3 regions of the Pseudonocardia sp. ICBG601 genome follow, and region 1 is predicted to be linked to each of the others. Evidence: riboswitches for the same ligand, from Rfam matches in the RefSeq annotation. Region 1 holds a riboswitch; each other region holds the start of a gene.
The links. Region 1 has a riboswitch for cobalamin ahead of metE (5-methyltetrahydropteroyltriglutamate--homocysteine S-methyltransferase). Riboswitches for the same ligand answer to the same signal wherever they lie in the genome.
Positions count from the first base shown of each region.

Region 2: it holds a riboswitch for cobalamin, as region 1 does, so the genes downstream of both, KPL57_RS52270 (hypothetical protein) here and metE (5-methyltetrahydropteroyltriglutamate--homocysteine S-methyltransferase) in region 1, are expected to answer to the same signal.
Region 3: it holds a riboswitch for cobalamin, as region 1 does, so the genes downstream of both, metE (5-methyltetrahydropteroyltriglutamate--homocysteine S-methyltransferase) here and metE (5-methyltetrahydropteroyltriglutamate--homocysteine S-methyltransferase) in region 1, are expected to answer to the same signal.

Region 1 covers NZ_JAHLJA010000153.1:85,659-96,029, forward strand. The annotation lists gene KPL57_RS53785 (hypothetical protein) at 1-208, opposite strand, end outside; gene KPL57_RS53790 (ABC transporter permease) at 214-1,254, opposite strand; gene KPL57_RS53795 (ABC transporter permease) at 1,251-2,195, opposite strand; gene KPL57_RS53800 (ABC transporter substrate-binding protein) at 2,192-3,718, opposite strand; gene metE (5-methyltetrahydropteroyltriglutamate--homocysteine S-methyltransferase) at 3,885-6,185, opposite strand; cobalamin riboswitch at 6,312-6,521, opposite strand; gene mdo (NDMA-dependent methanol dehydrogenase) at 6,752-8,044, shown strand; gene KPL57_RS53815 (MoxR family ATPase) at 8,181-9,452, shown strand; gene KPL57_RS53820 (VWA domain-containing protein) at 9,466-10,371, shown strand, end outside.
Region 2 covers NZ_JAHLJA010000152.1:401,766-412,136, reverse strand. The annotation lists gene KPL57_RS52305 (putative cobaltochelatase) at 1-517, shown strand, start outside; gene cobO (cob(I)yrinic acid a,c-diamide adenosyltransferase) at 530-1,144, shown strand; gene KPL57_RS52295 (cobyrinate a,c-diamide synthase) at 1,138-2,502, shown strand; gene KPL57_RS52290 (cobalamin biosynthesis protein) at 2,556-3,056, shown strand; gene cobA (uroporphyrinogen-III C-methyltransferase) at 3,053-4,273, shown strand; gene KPL57_RS52280 (MarR family winged helix-turn-helix transcriptional regulator) at 4,326-4,832, shown strand; gene KPL57_RS52275 (chloride channel protein) at 4,829-6,418, shown strand; cobalamin riboswitch at 6,415-6,604, shown strand; gene KPL57_RS52270 (hypothetical protein) at 6,639-7,010, shown strand; gene KPL57_RS52265 (DNA polymerase IV) at 7,030-8,451, opposite strand; gene KPL57_RS52260 (4'-phosphopantetheinyl transferase superfamily protein) at 8,498-9,205, opposite strand; gene KPL57_RS52255 (hypothetical protein) at 9,329-9,538, opposite strand; gene KPL57_RS52250 (FAD-binding oxidoreductase) at 9,793-10,371, shown strand, end outside.
Region 3 covers NZ_JAHLJA010000148.1:153,534-163,904, forward strand. The annotation lists gene KPL57_RS67525 (hypothetical protein) at 1-10, shown strand, start outside; gene KPL57_RS29780 (ABC transporter permease) at 13-798, opposite strand; gene KPL57_RS29785 (ABC transporter permease) at 795-1,739, opposite strand; gene KPL57_RS29790 (ABC transporter substrate-binding protein) at 1,736-3,259, opposite strand; gene metE (5-methyltetrahydropteroyltriglutamate--homocysteine S-methyltransferase) at 3,350-5,659, opposite strand; cobalamin riboswitch at 5,786-5,995, opposite strand; gene mdo (NDMA-dependent methanol dehydrogenase) at 6,229-7,521, shown strand; gene KPL57_RS29805 (MoxR family ATPase) at 7,658-8,923, shown strand; gene KPL57_RS29810 (VWA domain-containing protein) at 8,937-10,371, shown strand, end outside.

The sequences.
Region 1 (10,371 bases):
GCGCCGCGATCCGGATCCCGCCGCGGGCGGTGACGACCGCACCCGGCCCGGACGGCACGACGGCCTCGTCGGGGGTCCGGACGAACTCGGCGATCGCGCCGGGCGCACCCATGCTCCAGCCCGCGTACGGGTCGGCCAGGTACGCACCCAGCAGCCCGGCCACGGCGTCCCCGGCCACAGCGTCCCCGGCCACGTCGTCCACGTCCACGCCTCTCACCCTGCCCCTCCGACGGGAGGGTTCACACCCCGACACGACCTGTCGCACAGTGATGGCAACAACGATCGGGAGGCATCGTGGACGAGCACCCGCACGACGGCCAGGAGTGCGCAGGCTGCGACTGGGAGGGCAGACCGGAGGCGTTCCGGTGGTTCCCCGAGCTGGGCAGGCCCCTCGACCCGGCGGGCGGGCGCGGCCAGGGTCACGCGGCCTGAGCTCACCGGGCGCCCACCCGTTCCCATCGGCGTCCCCACCACAGGGCCGTCCCGGCCGTCAGCACGACCGCCAGCGAGGGCACGAGCACCACCTGGGGCGCGCCGAACAGGTACTCGCGGCCCTCGGCCACCATCGCGCCCCACTCCGCGGTCGGCGGCTGCACGCCGAGCCCGAGGAACGACAGTCCGGAGACGGTGAGCAGGGTGCTCGCGAACCGGACGCAGGCGTGCGCGGCCAGCGGCGGGGACGAGGTTCCGGGCGACGTGCCGGGTCAGGACCCGCCCGGGCCCCGCGCCGAGGGCGACCGCCGCCGTCACGTACTCCCGCTGCCGCTCGGCGAGGGCGAGCAGGTAGGCCTGCCGGGCGAACGGCGTCCAGGCGATCACCGTGACCGCCACCAGCAGGGATCCGACGCCCGGACCCAGCGCGACCGCGGCGAGCAGCCCGAACAGCACCACCGGGATCGCGGCCAGGACGTCGACCACCCGCATCACCGCCCGCCCGACCGGGCCCGCGACCGCGGCGAGCGACCCGACGGCGACCCCGACCACCCCGGTGACCAGCACCGCGGACAGCGCCAGTCCGACCGTCAGCCGTCCGCCGTGGACGGTGCGGGCGAGCAGGTCCCGGCCCAGCTGGTCGGTGCCCAGCGGGTGGGCCGCGGACGGGCCGGCGAGCATCCCGGCGAAGTCGACGGCGTCCGGGTCGGGCAGCGGCACCCAGAGCAGGCCTGCTGGAACGAGCATCGGCACCGGCCCCACCACGAGCAGGGCGGCCACCCCGGCCGCGACCCACCACGCGGTCCGCGCCCGGGCCCTCACCGCGACCCCGCCGAGCGCAGCACCGGGTCCAGGGCCGTCGCCAGCACCTCCACCAGCACCCCCGCGACCACCGCGACCGCGACGACGAGCAGCGTGCCCGCCTGCACCACCGGCAGGTCCTGCGCGACGACGGCCCGGTGCAGCAGGCGCCCCAGCCCCGGGATGCCGAACACGACCTCGACCACCACCGAGCCGCCCAGCAGCCCGGCGACGAACATCCCGGCCAGCGCGGTCACCGAGGTCGTCGCGAGCCGGGCGCCGTGCCGCCACAGGACCCGGTGCTCACCGAGCCCCTTGGCCCGCGCGACGAGCACGTGCGGCCGGGTCAGCACCCCGGCGGTCTCGGCGCGGACGAGCTGGGCGGCGAGCGCCGCCGGGTAGGCGGCCAGGGTCAGCACCGGCAGGACGAGGTGGGCGGGGTCGCCCCAGCCGAGCGCGGGCAGCGCCCCGGCCCACACCGCGAACACCAGCACCAGCCAGGGGGCGAGCACGAATTCCGGCACCGCGACCCCGGCGACGGTGCCCAGCCCGAGGAACCGGTCGAGCGCCCCGCCGGGACGGCGCGCCGCGTACACCCCGGCGGGGATGCCGACGACCGCGGCCAGAGCGAGGGCGAGCACCGCGAGCAGCCCGGAGACCGTCGCGGCGTCGGCGATCTGGCCGGCGACCGGGGTCCGCGCGACGTAGCCGTAGCCGAGGTCGCCGCGCAGCACCCCGCCCAGCCAACGCAGGTACTGCTCGGTGACCGGTGCGTCCAGCCCGAGCGAGGACCGCAGCCGCGCCTCGGTCGCCGGGTCCGGCACCGCCTCGGCGCTGCGGGCACGCAGGACCGCCCGCGCCGGGTCGACGCCGACCAGCCGCGGCAGCGCGAACACCAGCACCGACGCGGCCAGCAGCACCGGCCCGACGACGAGGAGCCGGCGCAGCAGGAGCCCGATCACCCCGTGGTCGGGGTGAGCTGCGGCAGCACCGGGCGGATCTGCAGCGGGTCGGGGACGAAGCCGGTCGCCCCGCGCAGCACGGCGGTGTTGAGCGGGTGCACGACCATGACGCCGACGGCGTCGCGGGTCAGCATCGCCGCGGCCTCGCGGAACATCCGCTGGCGGGCCGCCGGGTCGACGGTGGAGTTGAGCCGGTCGACCAGAGCGTCGTAGGCGGGGCTGCAGTACTGGTCGATCGCGTAGCTGCCGTCGCAGGTGTAGTCCGAGGTCAGCGTGCTCGCCGCGTCCGGGAAGTCGGACAGGTAGCTGCGCGAGTTGAGGAACATGTCGTAGTCACCGGCGAGGACCTTCGGCTCCTGGGCGGCGTAGTTCCCGACGGTGATCTCGACGCGCACCCCGGCGGAGGCGAGCATCGCCTGGATCGCGTTCGCCAGCGCGGGCAGCTCGGGCCGGTTCGGGAAGGTCCACAGCCGCACGGTCAGCGGGTTCTGCTCGGTGTAGCCGGCCTCGGCGAGCAGCTGCCGGGCCCGGGCGACGTCGGCGCCCGGCGGCGGAGCGGTCTCGCCCCAGGGGACGGCCCCGCCGAACAGGTCGGCCGCGGGCGCGGCCCCACCGGCGAGCACCTGCCGGGCCAGCACCGGGCGGTCGATCGCCGCGGTGACGGCCTGGCGCACCCGCAGGTCGTCGAACGGCTTGGCGGACTGGTTGAGCTGCAGCGGCACGGTGCGCGCGTTCGGGTACTCGACGACCTCGGCCCCGGCCGAGCGGACCTGGTCGAGCTGGGCCTGCGGCAGGCCCTCGGCGAACTGGACGTCACCGGACTGGATCGCGAGCGCCCTGGCCTGCGGGTCCTCGACGTAGCGGACGGTGACCCGGGCGGCGCCCGCCGGCTCGCCCCAGTAGTCGTCGTTGCGGACCAGCTGCGCGGAGTCGGCGCCGCTGACGGACTCCAGCACGAAGGGACCGGTCGCGGTGCGCAGGTACTCCGGCGCCCCGCCGCCGGTGTACGCGGCGGGCGCGAGGATGCCGAGGTTGCCGCTGGACAGGCGCAGCGGCATGACCGGGTCGGGCTCGGTGGTGGTGATGCGCACGGCGTCCGGGCCGTCGGGGGCGACGGCGAAGCCGATGCCGCGGATCGCCCGCGGCGGGGCCTCGACGCCCGCGACGTAGCGCAGCGCGGTGACGACGGCGTCCGGGGTGAGCAGGGAGCCGTCGTGGAACCGCACGCCCTGGCGCAGGGTGAACCGCCAGGCGTTGCCCTGCTGCTGCCACGCGGTCGCGAGCATCGGCGCCGGCCGGGCGTCGGCGTCGACGGTGGTCAGGGTCTCCGCGACGCCGAGGGACTGCAGCCGGGCGCCGTCGTCGGCGTCGAAGGCGTAGTCGGAGCGCGGCGGGAACTGCAGGGCCACGGTCAGCTCGCCGGACGGGTCCGGGGTCGCGGCACCGCCGCCCCCGCCGTCGCCGCATCCGGCGAGCAGCAGGGCGGCGGCCGCGAGCAGTGCGGCCATCTGTCGTGCGATCACCCCGTATGCCTACATCTGAGCACCTATTCAATCAATGCGGCGTGAGCAACGCCCTCGTCCCGCACGACTCCCCGCCCGAGTCCCCGCACGGGCGGGCCGTCCGTACCGAACCTCCGTACGGACGGCCCGCTCGTCACCCGTGACGAGTGGCCGGCGCGGACCGGGCTCAGCCGGTCGCGGTCGCCTCACGGACGCGGCGGGCCGCGGCGACCAGGTTGGTCAGCGCCGCGACCGTCTCGGGTTCCGCGCGGGTCTTGAGCCCGCAGTCCGGGTTGGCCCACAGCCGGTCCGGGCCGATGTGGCGCAGGGCCGCGCGGAGCTGGTCGACCAGCTCGTCGGTGGCGGGGACCTCGGGCGAGTGGACGTCGTAGACGCCCGGGCCGAGCCCACGCGGGACCCCCGGGCCGAGGTCGGCCAGTACCTCCATCCGCGACCGGGCCGCCTCGACCGTGGTGACGTCGGCGTCGAGCCCGTCGATCGCCCCCACCACCTCGCCGAACTCGGAGTAGCAGAGGTGGGTGTGGATCTGGGTGGTGTCGGCGACGGCACCGACGGCCAGCCGGAACGCGTCCACCGCCCAGTCCAGGTAGGCGGCCCGGTCGCGCTCGTGCAGCGGCAGCAGCTCGCGCAGCGCGGGCTCGTCGACCTGGACGATGCGGATCCCGGCCGCCTCCAGGTCGACGACCTCGTCGCGCAGGGCCAGCCCGACCTGCCGGGCGGTGTCGCCCAGCGGCTGGTCGTCGCGCACGAACGACCAGGCGAGGATGGTGACCGGCCCGGTGAGCATCCCCTTCACCGGCGCCTCGGACAGCGACTGCGCGAACTCCGCCCAGCCGACGGTGATGGGCCGGGGCCGCGACACGTCGGAGTGCAGGATCGGCGGGCGCACGCAGCGCGAGCCGTAGGACTGCACCCAGCCGTGGTCGGTGGTGGCGAAGCCGTCGAGGTTCTCGGCGAAGTACTGGACCATGTCGTTGCGCTCGGGCTCGCCGTGCACCAGGACGTCGAGCCCGATGTCCTCCTGCAGCCGCACCACCCGGACGATCTCCTGGCGCATCCGCTCGGTGTAGGTGCCGGTGTCGATCACGCCGGAGCGGTGCGCGGCCCGGTCGCGCCGGATCTGCGAGGTCTGGGGGAAGGAGCCGATCGTCGTCGTGGGGACGACGGGCAGGCCGAGCGCCTCGCGCTGGACCTTCGCCCGCACGTCGCCGTGGCTGCGCCGGTAGTGGTCGGGGCCGAGCGCGGCGAGCCGGGAGCGCACCCGCTCGTCGCGGCGCGCGGTGGCCGCGACCCGCTCCCTGGTGGCTCGTGCGGCGTCGAACTCCGCCGCGACCGCGTCCGGTCCCTCGTGCAGGGCGCGCCCGAGGAGCACGACCTCCTCGACCTTCTGCCGGGCGAACGCCAGCATGTCGACGACGTCGCCGGGCAGGGCCGTCTCGACGGTCAGGTCGTAGGGGACGTGCAGCAGCGAGCACGACGTGGAGACCTCGACCCGCCCTGCGACGCCGACCAGCCGCTGCGCCGTCGCCAGCGCCCGGTCCAGGTCGGTGCGCCACACGTTGCGCCCGTCGACGACGCCGGCCAGCACCACCTTCCGGTCCAGCCCGGGGACCGCCGGGTCGAGGGCATCGAGGTCGGCACCCCCCGCGACGAGGTCGAGCGCCAGCCCCTCGACGGCCGTGGCGGCGAGCGCGGGCAGCGCCGGGCCCAGCTCACCGAAGTACGACGCGACGAGGATCTTCGGCCGCCGGGTCGCCGAGGCGAGCCGGTCGTAGGCCCTGCGCAGCGCCGCGATCTCCTCCGGCGTCCGGTCGGCGGCGAAGGCCGGCTCGGCGAGCTGCACCCATTCCGCGCCCGCCTCGGCGAGCTCGGCGAGCAGGTCGCGGTAGACCTCGACGAGCGGCCCGAGCAGGTCCAGCGGGCGGAAGCCCTCCGGTGCGCCGTCGGCCGGTTTCGACAGCAGCAGGAAGGTCACCGGTCCGACCAGCACCGGGCGGGTGGTGACCCCGATGCGCAGGGCCTCCCGGAACTCGTCGAGGGCCTTGCGGCTGCCCGGCGCGAGTCGGGTGGCCGGGCCGACCTCGGGGACCAGGTAGTGGTAGTTCGTGTCGAACCACTTGGTCATCTCGCAGGCCGGGGCGCCGGTGCGGCCGCGCGCCATCGCGAACAGCCGCTCCAGCGGGTCGGTGATGCCGGCGAAGCGCTCCGGCACCGCCCCGACCGCCAGCGCGGTGTCTCCGACGTGGTCGTAGAACGAGAACGTGTTGCCCGGCACCGAGCCGAGCCCGGCGTCGCGCAACCCGGTCCAGGTGTCGCGGCGCAGCCCGGCGGCGACGTCGTGCAGTGCCGACGCGTCGCTCCGCCCGGCCCAGTACGCCTCGGTCGCCCGCTTGAGCTCCCGGTCCGGCCCGATCCGGGGGTACCCCAGGACGGTACTGCCGATGGTGCTGCTGGAAGGAATGCTCACGGCCCTCTCTCCTCGCGAGTGCGGTGGAGGACCCGTCGCCGGCAGGGGGCGCCCGCGACCGCCGAGCACGACGGTGCCCGGTCGTCCGCCCGGCCCTCCCGCGAGGCCACGGATCCGCGCACGCCGGACGGCGCACGCACCGGCGGCAGGTCTTCGGACTCACGGGCGCACTGCTCACACCTACTGGCCGTCGCTTCCCGGGATCACTCCCAGTGCTGTTGACGGCGGTCGTTCCCGTTCACCGCTGCGGGGCAGTCCCGGATTCCCACCGGGTTCCCTCTTGCCTCGTGACGCCCCGTTCCCGGGATGACACGAACCGTCGGCGGACCGACCCTAACCCAGGACGAGCCCGGCGAACTGTTGCCGAACTCTCCCTGTTGCAATATGTTTGCAGCACTCAGCCCTCTCCACACGGATCGACGGGCGACCCCACCCTGCCCCCCTCCGTTCGGAGGGGTTTCCTGCCCGGTCTCCCGAGGGGTAATGCCGATCACCCCTGTGCGCGCGGCCACAGGGGTCCTAGCGTTCGGCCTCGACCCCATCCGCCTGCCTCAGAAAGGGCTGACATGCAGGTAGACGAGCTGCTCAAGCCGTTCCCCATCAAGGAGTTCCACCCGTTCCCGCGTGCGCTCATGGGCCCGGGGTCGCACGAGCTGATCGGCCCCGAGGCGCTCAAGCTGGGCTTCAAGAAGACCCTGGTGATGACGTCGGGCCTGCGCGGCACCGACATCGTCCACAAGATCGTCGAGTCGATGAAGTACCACGGCCTCGAGGTCGTGCTGTACGACAAGGTCGAGTCGAACCCCAAGGACTACAACGTCATGGACGCTGTGGGCCTCTACCAGCAGAACAACTGCGACTCCTTCGTCTCCATCGGCGGCGGCTCCTCGCACGACGCCTGCAAGGGCGCGCGCGTCTCGGTCGCCCACGACGGTCGCAACGTCAACGAGTTCGAGGGCTTCAACAAGTCCGAGAACCCGGCCAACCCGCCGCACATCGCGGTCTCCACCACGGCCGGTACCGGCTCGGAGACCTCGTGGGCCTACGTCATCACCGACACCACGACCGACCCCGACAACCCGCACAAGTACGTCGCCTTCGACGACGCGTCGGTCACCACCCTCGCGATCGACGACCCGGTGCTCTACTACGACTGCCCGATCGACTACACCGCGCAGTGCGGGTTCGACGTGCTCGCCCACGCCTCGGAGCCCTACGTCTCGCGGCTGGACTTCCAGCCGTCGCTGGGCAACGCCCTGCACGCCATCAAGCTGACCTCCCAGAACCTGCGCAAGGCCGTCTGGAACAGCCAGGAGCTCTCCGGCCGCGAGGGCATGATGTACGCGCAGTACATCGCCGCCCAGGCGTTCAACTCCGGTGGGCTCGGCATCATCCACTCGATCAGCCACGCGGTGTCGGCGTTCTACGACACCCACCACGGCCTGAACAACGCCATCGCGCTGCCCCGCGTGTGGGCGTTCAACATGCCGGTGGTCTACGAGCGCTTCGCCGACATCGCCGAGGCCATGGGTGTCGACACCCGCGGCATGACCAAGCCGCAGGCCGCCGACGCGGCGCTCGCCGCGTCCATCCGGCTGCTGCGCGACGTGGGCATCCCGGAGAAGTTCGCCGACGTCAAGCAGGACACCTACTCGAAGAACCGGCTCGGGGTCGGCCCGACCAAGTTCTACGAGAACGCGCCCACCATCATCGGCGACGCGGCCGACGTCGACCGGATCACCAACCACGTCCTCGGCGACGCCTGCACCCCGGGCAACCCGAAGGAGTGCACGTTCGAGACCGTCCGCCCGGTCGTCGACCACTCCATCAACGGTGACCTGGACGACCTGCTGACCTGATCCGCAGGTCAGGAGGTCCACCGTCGCACCGGCGGGCCCAGCCGTCCGAGGCGATACTCGGGTGGGTGGGCCCGCCGGCCGCGGCCCCGCTCGTCCCCGCACCAGAGCCGGTGCGGTCCGCGAAGGAGATACCCGAGTGTCCGAGGCTGTCGTCCCCACGGTGACCGAGGCGGCGGAGGCCGTCGCCTCGACCGGCCCCTTCGAGTCCGTCGACCAGGTGGTCGAGACCCTGCGGGAGCAGGGCTACATCGCCGACACCCGCCTGGCGACGACGGTGTTCCTGCTGACCCGCCTGGACAAGCCGCTGCTGCTGGAGGGACCCGCCGGGGTCGGCAAGACCGAGCTGGCCAAGATGCTCGCCGTCGCCACCGGGCGCCGGCTGCTGCGTCTGCAGTGCTACGAGGGCCAGGACGAGACCAAGGCCCTGTACGAGTGGGACTACGGCAAGCAGCTGATGTACACCCAGATCCTCCGCGAGAAGATCGGGCAGCTCGTCTCCGACGCCCCGGACCTCGCCTCCGCGGTCGACCGCATCGGGTCCCAGGAGAGCGTGTTCTTCTCCGAACGCTTCCTCGCGCCGCGTCCGCTGCTGGAGGCCATCCGCTCCGAGCAGCCCGTGGTGCTACTGATCGACGAGGTCGACCGCGCCGACGAGGCGCTGGAGGCCGTGCTCCTGGAGACCCTCGGCGAGTTCCAGATCTCCGTCCCCGAGATCGGGACCTTCGTCGCGACGCAGCGCCCGTACGTACTGCTGACCTCCAACAACACCCGGGACCTCGCGGCCGCGCTCAAGCGTCGCTGCCTGCACCTGTTCCTCGACTACCCGTCGGCCTCCCGCGAGCTGGAGATCGTGAAGTCGAAGAAGACCGGGCTGTCGGACCAGCTGGCCGAGGAGCTCGTCAACGTCGTGCGCGGACTGCGCGAGCTGGAGCTGCGCAAGTCGCCGTCGATCTCGGAGACCATCGACTGGGCCCGCACGCTGGCCGTCCTGGGCGTCGACGAGCTGAGCTCGCAGATCCTCTCCGACACCGTCTCGGTCGTGGTCAAGTACGACAAGGACGTCACGAAGGCCCTGGACGCGCTGCCGCGGCTGGTCGACCCGAACGCAGTCGTCGCCGAGCACGGACACGGGCACGGCCATGGACATGGACATGGACACGGCCACGACAGCGACCACGACGAGCCCGCCGCCCCGCCGGCGCGCACCGCGGGCGCCCGTGGCGACGACCCGGACGACGGCGACGTCGACGGCCGCGCCAAGCGCGCGGCGAAGGACCAGGCGGGCCGGCACGGCGGCATCTACGGCGGCCTCCCGGGCGGCGTGGCCCCGCCGCCGTCGGCGATCCGGAAGGTCTCGCCCGGCCAGGGCACCCGCTCCTTCGGCGGCTCCCGCAAGCGCCCGGTCTGATCGGGGCGTCGGCATGGAAGCGAGCATCCACCGCTTCGTCCGGCTCCTGCGGATCCGGTCGGTGCGCATCTCGGTCTCCGAGGCGCTCGACGCGATGGCCTGTGCCGCCCAGCCGGGGGTGCTGTCCGACAGGTCGGTGCTGAAGGAGGCGCTGCGCATCGCGCTGATCAAGGACCGCCGCGACGAGGCGACCTTCGACGAGGTCTTCGACCTGTTCTTCTCCCTGGTCAGGGTGGGCGAGGCCGACACGGGTCACGGCCACGGGCACGGGCACGGCGACATGTCCGACGACACCCCGCTGGAGAACTTCACGCTGTCCGAGGAACCGTCGGAGACCCCGCAGGAGGGGCACGACCACGGCTCCCCGGTCGACATCAAGGAGTTCTTCGACCCGGAGGACCTGGCCGAGCAGTACAACCTGCACCAGGAGGCCAACAAGATCGACATGGCCTCGATGACGGACGAGATCGTGCTCTCCAAGGAGCAGGCAGGCGACGTCGCCGACGGCCAGCGCGTCCAGATCGAGACCGACCGGTTCTCCGGCGGTGGCCGGCCCGGTGACATCTCCCAGCAGCAGGGCACGAAGGTCGACGCCGACCTGTCGGTCGCCCAGCAGGACGCGCTGCTGGGCTGGCTGAACTCCGAGGAGGACCGGCTCTCGGAGTCCGAGCAGGGGACCGAGGACGACGCGGCCGCCCTGCGCCGGCGTCTCACCGGGGTGCTCGACAACCTCCCCGAGCTGCTCAAGGCCCACCTGGAGAAGCTGCTCGCGATCGAGCAGCGGATCGTCGAGGGCCACGACGACGCCGAACGCGTCGCCGAGGTCGACCGGGCGAACGAGTCCGAGCGCATGCAGCTGGAGGAGTCGCTGCGGCGGCTCGCGAAGTCACTGCACGGCGCGCTCACCCACCGCAGAAGG
Region 2 (10,371 bases), on a different contig from region 1:
GATGACCGCCGTCTCGGGGGCCGTGCTGGGTCTGCTCCGCGACGCCTACCAGCGGCGGGACAAGGTCGGGCTGGTCACCTTCCGGGCCCGGGAGGCGGAGCTGGCGCTGCCGCCGACGTCGTCGGTGCCGACCGCCCAGCAGCGCCTGTCCCGGCTGCGCACCGGCGGGCGGACCCCGCTGGCCGGTGGCCTGCTCAAGGCCCGCGCCGTGCTCGACGCCGAGCGCCGCCGCGACCCGCGCCGCCGCCCGCTGGTCGTGCTGCTCACCGACGGGCGGGCCACCGTCGCCGCCCGTGACGGCGGGGACCCCGTCGCCGACTCCCGCCGCGCCGCCGGGCTGCTGGCCGCGGACGGGGTGCACACCGTCGTCGTCGACTGCGAGGCGGGCCACGTCCGCCTCGGGCTCGCCGCGCCGCTCGCCGCCGCCGCGGGCGGCGAGCTGGTGACCCTCGACGAGCTGACCGCCGACAGCGTGGGCGACCTGGTCCGGGAGACCCGGTCCGCCCGCGCCGCCTGAGAGGAGACCACCGTGCCGCAGGGACAGGTGTCCGTCACGCCCACCGACGGGCTCACCACCCGCCAGCGTCGCAACCGGCCGCTGCTGGTGGTGCACACCGGGGTGATGAAGGGGAAGTCGACCGCCGCGTTCGGGATGGCGCTGCGCGGCTGGAACCAGGGCTGGTCGATCGGGGTGTTCCAGTTCGTCAAGTCCGCGAAGTGGAAGGTCGGCGAGGAGGAGGCGTTCCGCGCCCTGGGCGAGGTCCACGAGCGGACCGGCCAGGGCGGGCCCGTCGAGTGGCACAAGATGGGCTCGGGCTGGTCCTGGTCGCGCAAGGCCGGCACCGAGACCGACCACGCCGCCGACGCCGCCGAGGGCTGGGCCGAGATCCGCCGCCGGATCGAGACCGAGGCGCACCGCGTCTACGTGCTCGACGAGTTCACCTACCCGCTGAAGTGGGGCTGGATCGACGTCGACGAGGTCGTCGACGTGCTGGTCAACCGGCCCGGGCAGCAGCACGTGATCATCACCGGCCGGGACGCCCCGCCGGCCCTGGTCGAGGCCGCCGACCTGGTCATGGAGACCACGAAGGTCAAGCACCCGATGGACGCCGGACAGAAGGGCCAGCGGGGGATCGAGTGGTGACCACGGCCCGCGCGCTGGTCGTCGCGGCGCCGTCGTCGGGGAGCGGGAAGACCACGGTCGCGACCGGGCTGATGGCCGCGCTGTCGCGGCGCGGCACCCGGGTCGCACCCTTCAAGATCGGGCCGGACTACATCGACCCCGGCTACCACACCCTCGCCGCGGGCCGCCCGGGCCGGAACCTCGACGTCGTCCTGCAGGGCGCCGACCGGCTCGCCCCGCTGGCCCGGCACGGCGCCCGGGACGCCGACGTCGCCGTCGTCGAGGGGGTGATGGGGCTGTTCGACGGCCGCATCGCCGACGGCGCCGGGTCCACCGCGCAGGTCGCGGCGACCCTGGGCGCGCCGGTGGTGCTGGTCGTCGACGTCCGGGGGCAGTCCCGGTCGCTGGCGGCGCTGCTGCACGGTTTCCGCTCGTTCGACGACTCCGTGCAGGTCGCGGGCGTGATCCTCAACCGGGTCGGGTCCGACCGGCACGCGCAGGTCTGCCGGGCCGCGGCCGAGGAGGTCGGGCTCCCGGTGCTGGGCGCGGTCCCGCGCCGGGCCGAGCTGGCGGTGCCCTCGCGGCACCTGGGCCTGGTCACCGCCGCCGAGCACGGCGCCGCCGCGACCGCCGCGGTGGACGCAATGGCCGCGCTCGTCGCCGAGCACGTGGACCTCGACGCCGTCCTCGCCCTCGCCCGCCCGCTGCCCGACGGCCCCGTCTGGGACCCGGCGGCCGAGCTCGGGGCGGACCCGGTCCCGGGACGTCCGGTGGTCGCGCTCGCGGGGGGCCCGGCCTTCGGGTTCGGCTACGCCGAGCACGCCGAGCTGCTCACCGCGGCCGGTGCCGACGTGGTGACCTTCGACCCGCTGCGCGACCCCGCGCTCCCGGCGGGCACGGCCGCGCTGGTGCTGCCCGGCGGCTTCCCCGAGGAGCACGTCGGCGCGCTCGGGGACAACGCGCCGCTGCGGGCGCAGGTCGCCGCGCTGGCCGCGTCCGGGGCGCCCGTGCACGCCGAGTGCGGCGGGCTGCTGTACCTGTGCCGCGACCTCGACGGGACGCCGATGTGCGGGGTCCTCGACGCGTCGGCGGGGATGACCCCGCGGCTCACCCTCGGCTACCGCGACGCGGTCGCGGTGTCGGCGTCGCCGCTGTTCGCGGCGGGCGAGCGGGCCGGGGCGCACGAGTTCCACCGGTGCGCGGTCACCCCGCGGGCCGGGGCCGCCCCCGCCTGGGCGTGGCGCGGCGGCGAGCCGGAGGGCTACGTCGACGCCCGGGTGCACGCGTCGTTCCTGCACACCCATCCGGCCGGTGTGCCCGGCGCCGTCGCCCGGTTCGTCGCGGCGGCCCCCCTCGGCGTCCCGGCCACGCTCGCATGATCACCGGTTGTGGAGCGGAGCGTCCGCGTGCCGAGCGCTCCGCTCCACAACCGGTGATCACGGTCGGGGTGGGGCTGCGGCCGGGTACCACCGAGGCCGCGGTGCGCGCGCTGCTGGACCGGGTCGCCGCCGCGCACGGGCTGGAGCTCGGCGACGCCGTCGTCGCCACCCTGGACCGGCGGGCGTCGGAACCGGGGCTGCGGGCGGCCGTCGCACCGCGGGAGCCGCACGGGTTCGCGGCCGCCGCGCTGGCCGCGGTCGCGGTGCCGCGGCCGGATGCCCGGGTCGCTGCGGCCGTCGGGACCTCATCGGTCGCAGAGGCCGCCGCACTGCTCGCCGCCGGCGACGGTGCCCACCTGATCGTCGGTAAGACCGCTGGTCAGGGCGTCACGGTCGCCGTGGCCGCCCGATCGGCGGGTGTGGGATTGCCCTCCGGGGTCTCCTCCGAAACATGCGGGTCCGGCTATCGTCCGGCGTCGCCGTCGAGCGGGGGCCCCGCGCAGGGAACCGCTGCCACCGCCGGGCGTCGGAGTCCGGGAGAGGAACGTCGTTGAACGCGCACCACGAGCAGTACCTGGTCGGGCTGGACCTGGCCGGCCGCCGGGCCGTCGTCGTCGGTGGGGGACAGGTCGCCCAGCGGCGTGTCGCCCGCCTGATCGCCGCGGGAGCGGTCGTCGAGGTCGTCTCGCCCGAGGTCACCCCGGCGGTCGAGGGCATGGCCTCGGCCGGGGAGATCACCTGGACGGCCCGCCGCTGGACCGACGGCGACCTCGCCGGCGCCTGGTACGCGATCGCGGCCACCGACGAGGCCGCGACCAACGCCGCCGTCGTCGCCGAGGCCGAGCGGGACCGCGTGTTCTGCGTCCGCGCCGACGACGGCGACAAGGGCACCGCGGTCACCCCCGCCACCGGCGGCTACGACGGGCTCACCGTCGGCGTGCTGGCCCGGGGCGCGCACCGGCGGTCCGCGGCCGTGCGCACCGCGCTGGTCGAGGCACTGGCCGCCGGCGTCGTCGACGAGTCGGCCGAGCCCCCGCAGGCCGGTGTCGCGCTGGTCGGTGGCGGCCCCGGCGACCCGGAGCTGATCACCGTGCGCGGACGGCGGCTGCTGTCCCGCGCCGAGGTCGTCGTCGCCGACCGGCTCGGCCCGCGCGACATCCTCGACGAGCTGTCCGCCGAGGTCGAGGTCATCGACGCCTCGAAGATCCCCTACGGCCGCGCCATGGCCCAGGAGCGGATCAACGAGCTGCTCATCTCCCACGCCCGGGCCGGGAAGTTCGTGGTCCGCCTCAAGGGCGGTGACCCGTTCGTCTACGGCCGGGGGTTCGAAGAGGTCCAGGCGTGCGCCGCGGCGGGGGTGCCGGTGACCGTCGTCCCGGGCATCACCAGCGCCTTCGCCGCACCGGCCGTCGCCGGGACGCCGGTGAGCCACCGCGGGGTCGCGCACGAGATCGTCGTCGTGTCCGGGCACGTCGCGCCGGGTGACCCGCGCAGCCTCACCGACTGGACCGCGCTGGGCCGGATGACCGGCACGATCGTGCTGATGATGGCCGTGGAGCGGCTCGGGAAGTTCGCCGAGGCGCTGATCTCCAACGGCCGCCCGGCCGACACCCCGGTGCTGATCGTGCAGGACGGCACCACCCGCATCGAGCGGTCGGTCCGCGCGACGCTGGAGACCGCCGAGCAGGTGGCGACCGAGCAGGAGATCAGCCCGCCGGCGATCGTCGTGATCGGGCCCGTCGCGGGGCTTCAGGCGCCCGTCGGGGGGTGACCCCGACGACTCGTTGCACACTGCAAGTTTGCAATGTGCAACGATCGGTGGCGTGACGGACGAGATCGATGACGTCGTCGACGCGGTGATGACCGCGAGCCGGGCGATGCTCTCCGTGGTGGCCGGATCCCTGGCCGCCGCGGGGGAGCAGGCCGGCGGGACGGCGGGCGAGGTGACCCTGCCGCAGTACCGCGCGCTGGTCGTGCTGGCCCAGCACGGCACCCGGCGCCCGGCCGACCTGGCCACGGCGCTGACCGTGTCGGCGTCGACGGCGACCCGGATGTGCGACCGTCTGGTGAGCCGCGGCCTCGTCGCGCGCACCCGCACCGGCGACGACCGCCGCGAGGTCGCCGTCGCGCTCAGCCCGGCCGGGCGGGCGCTGGTCGACGAGGTCACCCGGCTGCGTCGGGCCGAGATGCACCGGCTGCTCGCGACGCTGCCCGCCGCCGAGCGCACCGCGGTCCGCGACGCGCTGCGCCGCTTCGCCGAGGCCGCGGGCGAGGTCGGCGAGACCGACTGGGCCGTCGCGCCCGTGCCCGCCGAGGACGGTGCCCGGTGACCGCGGTCCGCGCGCTGCACCGCGCGCTCGTCGGCACCCGGCCGGGGCTCGTCGGCCTGGCGACGGTCATCGGGATCGGCGCCGGCATCGGGTCGGTGCTGTTCCACGAGCTGATCCTCGGCGTGACCTGGCTGGTCACCGGCCGGGAGGACTTCTCCGACGCCGGCCGGGTCGCCTCGCCGCACCTGCCCGGGCTGGGGGTCTGGTTCCTGCTCGTCGCCCCGGTGCTCGGCGGCCTGGTGTACGGCCCACTGGTCCAGCGGTTCGCGCCGGAGGCCCGCGGGCACGGGGTGCCGGAGGTGATGCTCGCCGTCGCGCGCCGGGGCGGGCGGATCCCGGTCACCGTCGCCGCGGTGAAGGCGCTCGCGTCGGGGATCTGCATCGGCACCGGCGGCTCCGTCGGCCGGGAGGGCCCGATCGTGCAGATCGGCTCCGCGCTCGGCTCGGCCATCGGGCAGTGGCTGCGGGTGCCCGCCACCCGGCTGGTCCTCATGGTCGCCTGCGGCGCCGCGGGCGGGATCTCCGCGACGTTCGACGCCCCGATCTCCGGGGTGGTGTTCGGCCTGGAGCTGATCCTGCGGTCGTTCAGCGCCGAGGCGTTCGGCGTGCTGGTGATCAGCTCGGTGGTCGCGAACGTCGTCGCCGAGGTGATCGCCGGGGACCGCGCGATCCTGACCCTGCCGCACTTCGACCTGGGCAGCCCCGCCCAGCTGCCGCTCTACGCGCTGCTCGGGCTGCTCGCGGGGCTGCTGGGCTGGGCCTTCGCCCGCATCCTCTACGCCGTCGAGGACGCCTGCGACGCCGTCTGGCGCGGCCCGGAGTGGCTGCGCCCGGCCGTCGGCGGGCTGCTGCTCGGCGCGCTGCTGCTGGCGCTGCCCCAGATGTACGGCGTGGGCTACCCGGTGCTGGAGGCCGCGATCGGCGGCCGGTACGTCGTCGGGTTCCTGCTCCTGCTCGTCGTCGGGAAGATCCTCGCCTCCAGCCTCACCATCGGCATAGGCGGGTCCGGCGGCGTCTTCGCGCCGTCGCTGTTCGTCGGCGGCACCGCCGGGACCGCCTTCGGCTACGCCGCCGCGGCCCTGTTCCCGGCGCTCGACCTGCACCCCGGCGCGTTCGGCCTGGTCGGCATGGCGGCGGTGTTCGCGGGGGCCGCCCACGCCCCGATCACCGCGGTGCTCATCGTGTTCGAGCTCACCGGCGACTACGCCCTGATCCTGCCGCTGATGGCCGCCGTCGTCCTGGCCACCGGCCTGTCCAACCTGGTGTCGCGGGACAACATCTACACGCTCAAGCTGCTGCGACGCGGGATCGACCTCGCCGCCGACACCCCGACCGACGAGGCGCTGCGCCGGGTCGTCGTCGCCCAGGTGATGCGCCCCGCCGACGGCACGACGCCCGACCCGGAGCTGCCCGCCCTGGACCCGGGCGGCTCCGTGCACGACGTCCTCGGGGTGCTCGCGGCACACCGGGGCGCCGCGCTGCCCGTGCGGGAGGGGCCGGACGGGCCGCTGCTCGGGACGCTGACCGAGCACGACCTGCTCGACCATCTGCGGGGAGTGGCCGGGCGGGGGACTGTTGACCGCTAACCCGGTCGCGTGATGGGCTCCCGGCCGACGACGGAACAGGAAGCCGGTGCGAGTCCGGCGCGGTCCCGCCACTGTCACCGGGGAGTGCCCTCCCCACACCGGCGCCACCGCCCGCGAGGGTGGGAAGGCCGGGGAGGGCGTGCCGATCCGGGAGCCAGGACACTGCCCGTCGTCGCGGATTCCCACTGGTGAGGGCGCGGACCCTCGAGGAGGACATGCGATGAGCCACGACCTGGTGGTGCTCGGTACCGATCCGTCCGGCGACGACGCGCCCCGCCCGGGTGCGCACGACCTGCTGGCCGAGGCCGAGACGGTCTTCGCCTTCCCGCAGGCCGAGTCGACCGCCCTGTTCTACGCCGAGGCGTGGCGGGTCGAGCCGGTCACACCGCGCGACGCCGTCGCCCGGATCGGGGCCTGGGCCGCCGCCGGGCCCGCCGGAGCCGCGGTGCTGCTGGTCGGGGGCGACCCCGCGGGCGACGCCGCGCTCGGCGCCGTCCTCGACGGGCTGGCCCGCACCGCCCCCGCGCTGCGCGCCCGGGTCGCCGAGGGCAGCCGCGTCGCACCGCCGCACCGCAGCCCGCTGATCGGCTGAGCCCGCACGGGGCCCGGGCTCAGGCCCGCCAGCTGCCCAGCGGGTCGGCCCGGGTGAGGTCCGGGTCGGCGGCGTCGAGCGTGCGGGTGCGTCCGGGGCCGGTGAGCGCGGTCTCGAACCGCACGGTGACCCGCCCGTGCCCGGCGCCCTGGACCCAGCCGTGGCCGTGCTCGGGGTGGGCGACGTCGTCGCCGGCGCGCCAGGGCCGGTCCGGGTCGGGTTCGCGGTCGGGCCGGTCCGGGCGGAGCGGGCCGGGCACGTCGCCGGGCTCCACGGTCGCGCCGGTCCCGGTGGCTGCGTCGCTCTCCGGGGGTGCGTCGAGCACGGTCACCCCCGCCGCCGCGGCCGGGCCGGCGGCCGCGGGCGCGGAGTCGGGGGCCGGGGCCGTCGTCCACCCGCTCTCCGAGGGCACCGCGTCGAACAGCGCCAGTGGCGGCTCGTCGCCGAAGCCGGACACCGACACCCCCAGCAGCCGCACCCCGCCCTCGCCGACGGCGCCCTCGGCCAGCCGCCGGGCCACCGCGACCAGGGTCGCCAGGTCCCGGGTCCCGAAGGGGGTCGTCTCGGACCGGGTGTGGGTGGTGAAGTCCCCCGTCCGCGCCTTCACCGTGACGGTGCGGGCGGTCCGGCCGTCGGCGACCAGGCGCCGGTGCACGGCGACGCAGATCGACTCCACCGCGGTGTGCACCGCGCTCATCGCGGTCAGGTCGGCGTCGAAGGTCGTCTCCGCGCTGATCTGCTTGGCCGCGCCGCGCGGGGCGACCGGACGGTCGTCGATGCCGCGCGCCAGGCGGTGCAGCTCGGACCCGACGGCGCCGCCCAGCACCCCGGCGACCTCGCGGGCGTCCATCGCGGCGAGCTGTCCGATCGTCTCGATCCCGATCTTCCGCAGCGCCTCGCCGGAGACCGGCCCGATGCCCCACAACGACCGCACCGGGAGCGGGTCGAGCACGGTGGCCTGCTCGGCGTGGGCGATCACCCGCAGCCCGTCCGGCTTGGCCAGCTCGGAGGCGATCTTCGCGACCTGCTTGCCCGACCCGGCGCCCACCGAGGCGGGCAGCCCGGTGCGCTCGCGCACCGCGTCGCGCAGCCGGGTGCCCCACTCCCGCACCCGGTCCGGGGAGGCCCCCACCAGGTCGGGCGGCTCCACGAACGCCTCGTCGACCGAGACCGGCTCGAGCACCGGGGAGAACTCGCCGAGGACGGCCATGACCTCGTCGGACAGCGCCTTGTACAGCGAGAACCGGGGCGGCAGGACGGTCGCGTGCGGGCAGCGCCGCCGCGCCTGGCCCATCGGCATCGCCGAGCGGGCCCCGAACACCCGCGCCTGGTAGCTCGCCCCCGCGACGACGCCGCGCGCTCCCGCGCCGCCGACCAGGACCGGCCGGTCGGCCAGCGTGGGCCGGGTCAGCTGCTCGACGGAGGCGAAGAACGCGTCCATGTCCAGATGCAGCACCCAGCGGTCGGCCGCCGCGGTCACCTCACCATCACCCGTGCATCGTGCCCCGGCGCACCGACAGGACCGCGTCGCCGTCGGCGACGGCGACGGCCGGGGCCACCGGTCCCGCCCCGGCGACGGCGCCCGGGTGGTCGGCGAGACCGGTGGCGACGTCGGCGACCCACCAGCTCCCGCCGGTGCCGGTCCAGCCCAGCACCCGGGCCGGGGCGTGCGGCGGGGACAGCGTGATCGCGTCCATCGGGCTCGACAGGCCCTCGCCGGTGGCCTTGAGCAGCGCCTCCTTGCGGGTCCAGGTGACCAGGAACCCGGTGCCGTCGGGCGTGCCCGCGGCGAGCTCGGCGGGGGAGAGGGCGTGCCGGACCAGGCCGTCGAGGCCGGACAGCGGGCGGTGCGCCTCGACGTCGACGCCGACCGGGCCGGTCCCGACCGCGACGCCGACCAGCGCGCCGGAGTGGGTCAGCGAGAAGCCGGGGTCGTCGCCGCGCCCGGCCAGGCGCGGCTTGCCGTGCGGCTCCCCGCAGCGACAGGTGCGGTCCAGGACGAGCGCGGCGGGGTCGGCGTCGAGCCGCTCGGCGAGCACGAGCCGGGCCAGGGCGTGCGCGGCGAGGTAGCGGGCACGGTCCTCGGGCCTGCGCAGTGCGCGGAGCCGCTCGCGTTCATGGGCGTCCAGCAGCGCGACGAGGTCGGCGCGGTCGCCGGGATCGGCCGGGGCGGCCCACCAGACGGTGACGGTCACGGCGTCCAGCCTTCCACGTCGCCCCCGCACCGGGCCGCACCGCCGGGAGTGATCACGGATCGGGCACGCGGAGGGTCGCCTGCCGACGTCCCCGGTGCCCGATCCGTGATCGTGCCCGTGCCCTCAGCCGCTGCGGCGGGCGGCGAAGTCCGTGCGGACGTGGGCCGGGCGGGCCTGCGGGGCCGGCCCCGCCGTGCGCGGTACCGCCGGGCCGCCCGGGGCGCCGGACCGGCCGCGCTTCGCCGCGCGCCGCTCGGCGCGGTTGGCGGGCGTGGGCGCCCCGGCGGGACCGGTGTCGGCGGTGGGGACAGGGGTGTGGCGGGTCGTGGGCATACGACCTCCTCGGAGCATCGGGTCGGACTCGGACCGGGTGCGGAGGGCCGGTGACGCGCGGGGACGCCGGAAGGGCCGCACGAGGGCGGCGACGGTTCCGGGCCCGGTGGACGTCACGGGCCGGCGGCGGGGGCGCGGAGGTCGACTCCGCGGGCCGCTCAGAGGAACCGGATCAGCATGGCGGCGACGCTACGACGACCGCCCGGGCCGGGGCCACCGGTTTTCCCCGGTGCCGCCGACCTATCGTCGCGGGCATGGAGACGGCGGACGTGCTGGTGGTCGGCGGCGGCATCGCCGGGGTGTCGGTCGCGTGGGAGCTGGCCGCGCACGCCCGCGTCGTGCTGACCGAGGCCGAGCAGGACCTGCCGGTCCACTCCACCGCCCGCTCGGCCGCCACCTACATCCCCGGTCACGGCTCCGGCCCGTTCCGCGCGCTGATCGACGCCTCCGGGCCGCGGTTCGCCGCGCTGCCCGAGCAGCTCGGGACGCCGCCGCTGCTGTCCCCGCGCCCGGTCCTGCACCTCGCCGACGACGAGCAGGCCGCCGACCGTCTCGCCACGACGCTGCGCGAGCAGCACGGCGAGCCCGGCGCCCCGGTCGCCCTGGACCCCGCGCAGGCGTGGCGACGCGCGCCGGTGCTGCGCCGTGCCCCGCGTGCGGCCGCGTGGACCGCCGGTGCCTGCGACGTCGACACCGCGGCCCTGCACGACGGCTATCGGCGCGGGCTGCGCGCCCGCGGCGGCACCGTGCTGCGCGGCGCCCGGGTGGCCGCGCTGGACCGGGACGGCTCCGGCTGGAGCGCGACGACGACCGCCGGGCACCGGGTGCGGGCG
Region 3 (10,371 bases), on a different contig from region 1:
CGCGTCCTGAGCTCACCGGGCACCCACCCGTTCCCACCGGCGCCCCCACCACAGGGCCGTCCCGGCCGTCAGCACGACCGCCAGCGAGGGCACGAGCACCACCTGCGGCGCGCCGAACAGGTACTCGCGGCCCTCGGCCACCATCGCGCCCCACTCCGCGGTCGGCGGCTGGACGCCGAGCCCGAGGAACGACAGCCCGGAGACGGTGAGCAGGGTGCTCGCGAACCGGACGCAGGCGTGCGCGGCCAGCGGCGGGACGAGGTTCCGCGCGACGTGGCGGGTCAGGACCCGCGCGGGCCCCGCGCCGAGGGCGACCGCCGCCGTCACGTACTCCCGCTGCCGCTCGGCGAGCGCGAGCAGGTAGGCCTGCCGGGCGAACGGGGTCCAGGCGATCACCGTGACCGCCACCAGCAGCGACCCGACGCCCGGACCGAGCGCGACCGCGGCGAGCAGCCCGAACAGCACCACCGGGATCGCGGCCAGGACGTCGACCACCCGCATCGCCGCCCGCCCGACCGGGCCCGCGACCGCGGCGAGCGACCCGACGGCCACCCCGAACACCCCGGTGACCAGCACCGCGGACAGCGCCAGCCCGACCGTCAACCGTCCGCCGTGGACGGTGCGCGCGAGCAGGTCCCGGCCCAGCTGGTCGGTGCCCAGCGGGTGCGCCGCGGACGGCCCGGCGAGCATCCCGGCGAAGTCGACGGCGTCGGGGTCGGGCAGGAGTGCCGGCGCGGCCAGGGCCAGGGCGGCCACCCCGGCCGCGACCCACCACGCCGTCCGCGCCCGGGGCCTCACCGTGACCCCGCCGAGCGCAGCACCGGGTCCAGCGCCGTCGCCAGCACCTCCACCAGCACCCCCGCGACCACCGCGACCGCGACGACGAGCAGCGTGCCCGCCTGCACCACCGGCAGGTCCTGCGCGACGACGGCCCGGTGCAGCAGACGCCCCAGCCCCGGGATGCCGAACACGACCTCGACCACCACCGAGCCGCCCAGCAGCCCGGCGACGAACATCCCGGCCAGGGCGGTCACCGACGTCGTCGCGAGCCGGGCGCCGTGCCGCCACAGGACCCGGTGCTCACCGAGGCCCTTGGCCCGGGCGACGAGCACGTGCGGCCGGGTCAGCACCCCGGCGGTCTCGGCGCGGACGAGCTGCGCGGCCAGCGCACCCGGGTAGGCGGCGAGGGTCAGCACCGGCAGGACCAGGTGGGCGGGGTCGCCCCAGCCGAGCGCGGGCAGCGCCCCGGCCCACACCGCGAACACCAGCACCAGCCAGGGGGCGAGCACGAACTCGGGCACCGCGACCCCGGCGACCGTGCCCAGCCCGAGGAACCGGTCGAGCAGCCCGCCGGGGCGGCGCGCCGCGTAGGCCCCGGCGGGGATGCCGACGACCGCCGCGAGGGCGAGCGCGAGCACCGCGAGCAGCCCGGACACCGCCGCGGCGTCGGCGATCTGCCCGGCGACCGGGGTCCGCGCGACGTAGCCGTAGCCGAGGTCGCCGCGCAGCACCCCGCCCAGCCAGCGCAGGTACTGCTCGGTGACCGGCGCGTCCAGCCCCAGCGAGGACCGCAGCCGCGCCTCGGTCGCCGGGTCCGGCACCGCCTCGGCGCTGCGGGCCCGCAGGACCGCCCGCGCCGGGTCGACGCCGACCAGCCGCGGCAGCGCGAACACGAGCACCGACGCGGCCAGCAGCACCGGCCCGACGACGACGAGCCGGCGCAGCAGGAGCCCGATCACCCCGTGGTCGGGGAGAGCTGCGGCAGCACCGGGCGGATCTGCAGCGGGTCGGGGACGAAGCCGGTGGCGCCGCGCAGCACGGCGGTGTTGCGCGGGTGCACGACCATGACGCCGACGGCGTCGCGGGTCAGCATCGCGGCGGCCTCTCCGAACAGCTGCTGGCGGGCCGCCGGGTCGACGGTGGCGTTGAGCCGGTCGACCAGCGCGTCGTAGGCGGGACTGCAGTACTGGTCGATGGCGTAGCTGCCGTCGCAGGTGTAGTCCGAGGTCAGCGTGCTCGCCGCGTCCGGGAAGTCGGACAGGTAGCTGCGCGAGTTGAGGAACATGTCGTAGTCACCGGCGAGGACCTTCGGCTCCTGGGCCTCGTAGTTCCCGACGGTGATGTCGACCTTCACCCCGGCGGCACCGAGCATCGCCTGGATCGCGTTCGCCAGCGCGGGCAGCTCGGGCCGGTTCGGGAAGGTCCACAGCCGCACGGTCAGCGGGTTCTGCTCGGTGTAGCCGGCCTCGGCGAGCAGCTGCCGGGCGCGGGCGACGTCGGCGCCGGGCGGCGGCGCGGTCTCGCCCCACGGCACGGCCGCACCGAACAGGTCGGCCGCGGGCGCGGCGCCCCCGGCGAGGACCTGCTGGGCCAGCACCGGGCGGTCGATCGCCGCGGTGACGGCCTGGCGGACCCGCAGGTCCGAGAACGGCGCCGCGGACTGGTTGAGCTGCAGCGGCACGGTGCGCGCGTTCGGGTACTCGACGACCTCGGCCCCGGCCGAGCGGACCTGGTCGAGCTGGGCCTGGGGCAGGCCCTCGGCGAACTGGACGTCGCCGGACTGGACCGCCAGCGCACGGGCCTGCGGGTCCTCGACGTAGCGGACGGTGACCCGGGCGGCGCCCGCCGGCTCGCCCCAGTAGTCGTCGTTGCGGACCAGCTGCGCGGAGTCGGCGCCGCTGACGGAGTCCAGCACGAACGGGCCGGTCGCGGTGCGCAGGTAGGCCGGCGCCCCGCCGCCGGCGTACGCGGCGGGCGCGAGGATGCCGAGGTTGCCGCTGGACAGCCGCAGCGGCATCACCGGGTCGGGCTCGGTGGTGGTGATCCGGACGGCGTCGGCGCCGTCGGGGGCGATGGCGAAGCCGATGCCCCGGATCGCCCGCGGCGGGGCCTCGACGCCCGCGACGTAGCGCAGCGCCGTGACGACGGCGTCCGGGGTGAGCGGGGTGCCGTCGTGGAACCGCACGCCCTGGCGCAGGGTGACCCGCCAGGCGTTGCCCTGCTGCTCCCAGGCCGTCGCGAGCATCGGCGCGGGCCGTGCCTCGGCGTCGACCGTGGTCAGGGTCTCGGCGACGCCGAGGGACTGCAGCCGGGCGCCGTCGTCGGCGTCGAAGGCGTAGTCGGCGCGCGGCGGGAACTGCAGGGCCACGGTCAGCTCACCGGCCGGGTCCGGGGTCCCGGTGCCGCCACCGCCGGCTCCACAGCCGGTCAGCACCAGGGCGGCGGCCGCGAGCAGCGCGGCCATCTTTCGTGCGATCACCCCATATGACTACATCTGACCACCTGTTCATTCAATGGAGCGTGAGCAACGCCCCGCGGCCGGGGAGCCGCGGGGCGTCGCGACACGGGCTCAGCCGGTCGTCGCCGAGTCCCGGACCCGGTGGGCGGCGGCGACCAGGTTGGTCAGGGCCGCCACCGTCTCGGTCTCACCGCGGGTCTTCAGCCCGCAGTCCGGGTTGGCCCACAGCCGGTCCGGTCCGATGTGGCGCAGGGCCGCGCCGAGCTGCTCGACCAGCTCGTCGGTGCCGGGCACCTCGGGCGAGTGGACGTCGTAGACGCCCGGGCCGAGCCCGCGCGGGACCCCCGGCCCGAGGTCGGCCAGCACCTCCATCCGCGACCGGGCCGCCTCGACGGTGGTGACGTCGGCGTCGAGCCCGTCGATCGCCCCCACCACCTCGCCGAACTCGGAGTAGCAGAGGTGGGTGTGGATCTGGGTGGCGTCGGTGACGGCCCCGACGGCCAGCCGGAACGCGTCCACCGCCCAGTCCAGGTACGCGGGCCGGTCCCGCTCGTGCAGGGGCAGCAGCTCGCGCAGTGCGGGCTCGTCGACCTGGATGATCCGGATCCCGGCGGCCTCCAGGTCGAGTACCTCGTCGCGCAGGGCCAGCCCCACCTGCCGGGCGGTGTCGCCCAGCGGCTGGTCGTCACGCACGAACGACCAGGCCAGGATCGTCACCGGGCCGGTCAGCATCCCCTTGACCAGCGCGTCGGACAGCGATTGGGCGAACCGCGCCCACTCCACCGTGATCGGCCGGGGCCGGGACACGTCCGAGTGCAGGATCGGCGGGCGCACGCACCGCGAGCCGTAGGACTGCACCCAGCCGTGGTCGGTGGTGGCGAAGCCGTCGAGGTTCTCGGCGAAGTACTGGACCATGTCGTTGCGCTCGGGCTCACCGTGCACCAGGACGTCGAGCCCGATGTCCTCCTGCAGCCGCACCACCCGGACGATCTCCTGGCGCATCCGCTCGGTGTAGGTGCCGGTGTCGATCGTGCCGGAGCGGTGCGCGGCCCGGTCGCGCCGGATCTGCGCGGTCTGCGGGAACGAGCCGATCGTCGTCGTGGGGACGACGGGCAGGCCGAGCGCCTCGCGCTGGACCTTCGCCCGGACGTCGCCGTGGCTGCGCCGGTAGTGGTCGGGGCCGAGCGCGTCGAGCCGGGACCGCACCCGCTCGTCGCGGCGCGCGGTGGCGGCGACCCGCTCCCGGGTGGCCCGTGCGGCGTCGAGCTCCGCCGCGACCGCGTCGGGTCCCTCGTGCAGGGCGCGTCCGAGCAGCACGACCTCGGTGACCTTCTGCCGGGCGAACGCCAGCATGTCGACGACGTCGCCGGGCAGGGCCGTCTCGGCGGCCAGGTCGTAGGGGACGTGCAGCAGCGAGCACGACGTCGAGACCTCGACCCGCCCCGCGACGCCGACCAGCCGCTGCGCCGTCGCCAGCGCCCGGTCCAGGTCGGTGCGCCACACGTTGCGCCCGTCGACGACGCCGGCCAGCACCACCTTCCGGTCCAGCCCCGGCACCGCCGGGCCTCCGGGGTCGAGGGCGTCGAGGTCGGCGGCCCCCGCGACGAGGTCGAGCGCCAGCCCCTCGACGGCCGTGGCGGCGAGCGCGGGCAGGGCGGGTCCCAGCTCCCCGAAGTACGACGCGACGAGGATCTTGGGCCGCCGGGTCGCCGAGGCGAGCCGGTCGTAGGCCCGGCGCAGCGCCGCGACCTCCTCGGGCGTCCGGTCGGCGGCGAAGGCGGGCTCGTCGAGCTGCACCCACTCCGCACCCGCCTCGGCGAGCTCGGCGAGCAGGTCGCGGTAGACCTCGACGAGCGGCCCGAGCAGGTCCAGCGGGCGGAAGCCCTCCGGTGCGCCGTCGGCCGGCTTGGACAGCAGCAGGAAGGTCACCGGCCCGACCAGCACCGGGCGGGTGGTGATCCCGCTGCGCAGGGCCTCGCGGAACTCGTCGAGGGCCTTGCGGCTGCCCGGCGCGAGCCGGGTGTCCGGGCCGACCTCGGGGACCAGGTAGTGGTAGTTCGTGTCGAACCACTTGGTCATCTCGCAGGCCGGGGCGCCGGTGCGGCCGCGGGCCATCGCGAACAGCCGCTCCAGCGGGTCGGTGACGCCGGCGAAGCGCTCCGGCACCGCCCCGACCGCCAGCGCGGTGTCCAGGACGTGGTCGTAGAACGAGAACGTGTTGCCCGGCACCGAGCCGAGCCCGGCGTCACGCAGCCCGGTCCAGGTGTCGCGGCGCAGCCCGGCGGCGACGTCGTGCAGTGCGGACGCGTCGGTCCGCCCGGCCCAGTACGACTCGGTCGCCCGCTTGAGCTCCCGGTCCGGTCCGATCCTGGGGTACCCCAGGACGGTGCTGCCGATGGTGCTGCTGGAAGGAATGCTCACGGCCCTCTCTCCTCGCGAGTGCGGTGGAGGACCCGTCGCCGGCACGGGGCGCCTGCGACCGCCGGGCACGGCGGTGCCCGGTCGTCCGCCCGGCCCTCCCGCGAGGCCACGGATCCGCGCACGCCGGACGGCGCACGCACCGGCGGCAGGTCTTCGGACTCACGGGCACACTGCTCAGACCTACTGGCCGTCGCTTCCCGGGATGGCTCCCAGTGCTGTTGACGGCGGTCGTTCCCGTTCACCGCTGCGGGGCAGTCCCGGATTCCCACCGGGTTCCCTCTTGCCTCGTGACGCCCCGTTCCCGGGCCGGCACGAACCGTCGGCGACCCGACACTACCCCGGGCCCGACGGCCGAACTGTTGCCGAACGATCCTTGTTGCCATAGTTTGGCATTACTTTCACACCCTCCCCGTCACCCGGGTCGAGGGCGACCTCACCCTGCGCCCCTCCGTTCGGAGGGGGAACCTGCCCGGTCTCCCGAGGGGTAATGGCGATCACCCCTGTGCCCGCGGCCACAGGGGTCATAGCGTGCGGTCTCGACCCATCCACCTGCCTCAGAAAGGGCTGACATGCAGGTAGACGAGCTGCTCAAGCCGTTCCCCATCAAGGAGTTCCACCCGTTCCCCCGTGCGCTCATGGGTCCGGGGTCGCACGAGCTCATCGGCCCGGAGGCCCTGAAGCTGGGCTTCAAGAAGACCCTGGTCATGACGTCGGGCCTGCGCGGCACCGACATCGTCAACAAGATCGTCGAGTCGATGAAGTACCACGGCCTCGAGGTCGTGCTGTACGACAAGGTCGAGTCGAACCCCAAGGACTACAACGTCATGGACGCTGTGGGCCTCTACCAGCAGAACAACTGCGACTCCTTCGTCTCCATCGGCGGCGGCTCCTCGCACGACGCCTGCAAGGGCGCGCGCATCTCGGTCGCGCACGACGGCCGCAACGTCAACGAGTTCGAGGGCTTCAACAAGTCCGAGAACCCGTCCAACCCGCCGCACATCGCGGTCTCCACCACGGCCGGCACCGGCTCGGAGACCTCGTGGGCCTACGTCATCACCGACACCACGACCGACCCCGACAACCCGCACAAGTACGTCGCGTTCGACGACCAGTCGGTCACCACCCTCGCGATCGACGACCCGGTGCTGTACTACGACTGCCCGATCGACTACACCGCGCAGTGCGGGTTCGACGTGCTCGCGCACGCCTCGGAGCCCTACGTCTCGCGTCTGGACTTCCAGCCGTCGCTGGGCAACGCCCTGCACGCCATCAAGCTGACCTCGCAGAACCTGCGCAAGGCCGTCTGGAACGGCCAGGAGCTCTCCGGCCGCGAGGGCATGATGTACGCGCAGTACATCGCCGCCCAGGCGTTCAACTCCGGTGGCCTCGGCATCATCCACTCGATCAGCCACGCGGTGTCGGCGTTCTACGACACCCACCACGGCCTGAACAACGCCATCGCGCTGCCCCGCGTGTGGGCGTTCAACATGCCGGTCGTCTACGAGCGCTTCGCCGACATCGCCGAGGCGATGGGTGTCGACACCCGCGGCATGACCAAGCCGCAGGCCGCCGACGCCGCGCTCGCCGCCTCCATCCGGCTGCTGCGCGACGTGGGCATCCCGGAGAAGTTCGCCGACGTCAAGCAGGACACCTACTCGAAGAACCGGCTGGGCATCGGCCCGACCAAGTTCTACGAGAACGCGCCGACCATCATCGGTGACGCGGCCGACGTCGACCGGATCACCAACCACGTCCTCGGCGACGCCTGCACCCCGGGCAACCCGAAGGAGTGCACGTTCGAGACCGTCCGCCCGGTCGTCGACCACTCCATCAACGGTGACCTGGACGACCTGCTGACCTGATCCGCAGGTCAGGACGTCCACCGTCGCACCAGCGGGCCCAGCCATCCGAGGTGATACTCGGATGGGTGGGCCCGCTGGCTGCGGTCCCGCTCTTCTCCGCACCAGAGCCGGTGCGGCCCGCGAAGGAGATACCCGCGTGTCCGAGGCTGTCGTCCCCACTGTGACCGAGGCGGCGGACGCCGTCGCCTCGACCGGTCCGTTCGAGTCCGTCGACCAGGTGATCGAGACCCTGCGGGAGCAGGGCTACATCACCGACACCCGCCTGGCCACGACGGTGTTCCTGCTGACCCGGCTGGACAAGCCGCTGCTGCTGGAAGGGCCCGCCGGGGTCGGCAAGACCGAGCTGGCGAAGATGCTCGCCGTCGCCACCGGACGCCGGCTGCTGCGTCTGCAGTGCTACGAGGGCCAGGACGAGACCAAGGCCCTGTACGAGTGGGACTACGGCAAGCAGCTCATGTACACCCAGATCCTCCGCGAGAAGATCGGGCAGCTCGTCGAGGACGCCCCCGACCTCGCCTCCGCGGTCGACCGCATCGGGTCCCAGGAGAGCGTGTTCTTCTCCGAGCGCTTCCTCGCGCCGCGCCCGCTGCTGGAGGCCATCCGCTCCGAACAGCCCGTCGTGCTGCTGATCGACGAGGTCGACCGCGCCGACGAGGCCCTGGAGGCCGTGCTGCTGGAGACCCTGGGCGAGTTCCAGATCTCCGTGCCCGAGATCGGCACCTTCGTCGCCGAGCAGCGCCCGTACGTGCTGCTGACCTCGAACAACACCCGTGACCTCGCCGCCGCGCTCAAGCGCCGCTGCCTGCACCTGTTCCTCGACTACCCGTCGGCCTCGCGCGAGCTGGAGATCGTGAAGTCGAAGAAGACCGGGCTGTCGGACCAGCTGGCCGAGGAGCTCGTCAACGTCGTGCGCGGGCTGCGCGAGCTGGAGCTGCGCAAGTCGCCCTCGATCTCGGAGACCATCGACTGGGCGCGCACGCTGGCCGTCCTGGGGGTCGACGAGCTGAGCTCGCAGATCCTGTCCGACACCGTCTCGGTCGTCGTCAAGTACGACAAGGACGTCAAGAAGGCGCTGGACGCGCTGCCGAACCTGGTCGACCCGAACGCGGTCGTCGCCGAGCAGGGCCACGGACACGGACACGGCCACGGACACGGGCACGACGGCGACCACAGCCACGACGAGCCCGCGGCGCGCTCCACCCGGCACGACACCACGGATCCCGACGACGGTGACGTGGACGGCCGCGGGAAGCGGACCGGCAAGGACAACGCGGGCCGCCACCACGACGGCTACGGCAACAAGGCCGCGGCCGGCAACCCCAACGCGGCGCAGAAGGTGCGCACCGTGAGTCCGGGCCAGGGCGCCCGTTCCTTCGGCGGCTCCCGCAAGCGCCCGGTCTGATCGGGGCGTCGGCGTGGAAGCGAGCATCCACCGCTTCGTCCGGCTCCTGCGGATCCGGTCGGTGCGCATCTCGGTCTCCGAGGCGCTCGACGCGATGGCCTGCGCCGCCCAGCCCGGGGTGCTGTCCGACAAGTCGGTGCTGAAGGAGGCGCTGCGCATCGCGCTGGTCAAGGACCGCCGCGACGAGGCGACCTACGACGAGGTCTTCGACCTGTTCTTCTCCCTGGTCAGGGTGGGCGAGGCCGACACCGGCCACGGGCACGGCCACGGGCACGGGGACCTGAGCGACGACACCCCGCTGGAGAACTTCACGCTGTCCGAGGAGCCGTCGGAGACCCCGCAGGAGGGGCACGACCACGGCTCCCCGGTCGACATCAAGGAGTTCTTCGATCCCGAGGACCTGGCCGAGCAGTACAACCTGCACCAGGAGGCCAACAAGATCGACATGGCCTCGATGACGGACGAGATCGTGCTCTCGAAGGAGCAATCCAACGACGTCACCGACGGCCAGCGCGTGCAGATCGAGACCGACCGGTTCTCCGGCGGCGGTCAGCCCGGGGACATCTCCCAGCAGCAGGGCACCAAGGTCGACGCCGACCTCTCGGTCGCCCAGCAGGACGCGCTGCTGGGCTGGCTGAACTCCGAGGAGGACCGGCTCTCGGAGGAGGAGCAGGGCACCGAGGACGACGCCGCCGCGCTGCGCCGGCGTCTCACCGGGGTGCTCGACAACCTCCCCGAGCTGCTCAAGGCCCACCTGGAGAAGCTGCTCGCGATCGAGCAGCGGATCGTCGAGGGCCACGACGACGCGGAGCGGGTCGCCGAGGTCGACCGGGCCAGCGAGACCGAGCGCATGCAGCTGGAGGACTCGTTGCGGCGGCTCGCGAAGTCGCTGCACGGCGCGCTGACCCACCGCAGGCGGGTCTCGCCGCGGGGCCGGATCGACTCGGCCCGCACCATGCGCAAGAACATGCGCTACGACGGCGTCCCGTTCTCCCCGGTCACCGTGCAGCGTCAGGAGGACAAGCCGCGCCTGGTGGTGCTGGCCGACGTGTCGCTGTCGGTCCGGGCCACCGCGCGGTTCACCCTGCACCTGGTGCACGGTCTGCAGGACCTGTTCGGCCAGGTGCGCTCGTTCGCGTTCGTGGCCGACCTGGTCGAGGTGACCGACCTGTTCGCCGACCACCCCGTCGAGCACGCCCTCGGGCTGATCTTCGGCGGCGACCAGCTCGACGTCGACGCCAACTCCAACTACGGCCTGGCCTTCGGCCAGTTCCTGGAGGACCACGGCTCGGCGGTCACCCGCCGGACGACGGTGCTGGTGCTCGGCGACGGCCGCGGGAACGGCAACGACCCCAACATGGAGGCGTTCGTCGAGATCACCCGGCGGGCCCGGGAGACGATCTGGCTCACCCCGGAGCCGCGGTACTCGTGGGGGCTGGGCCGCTGCG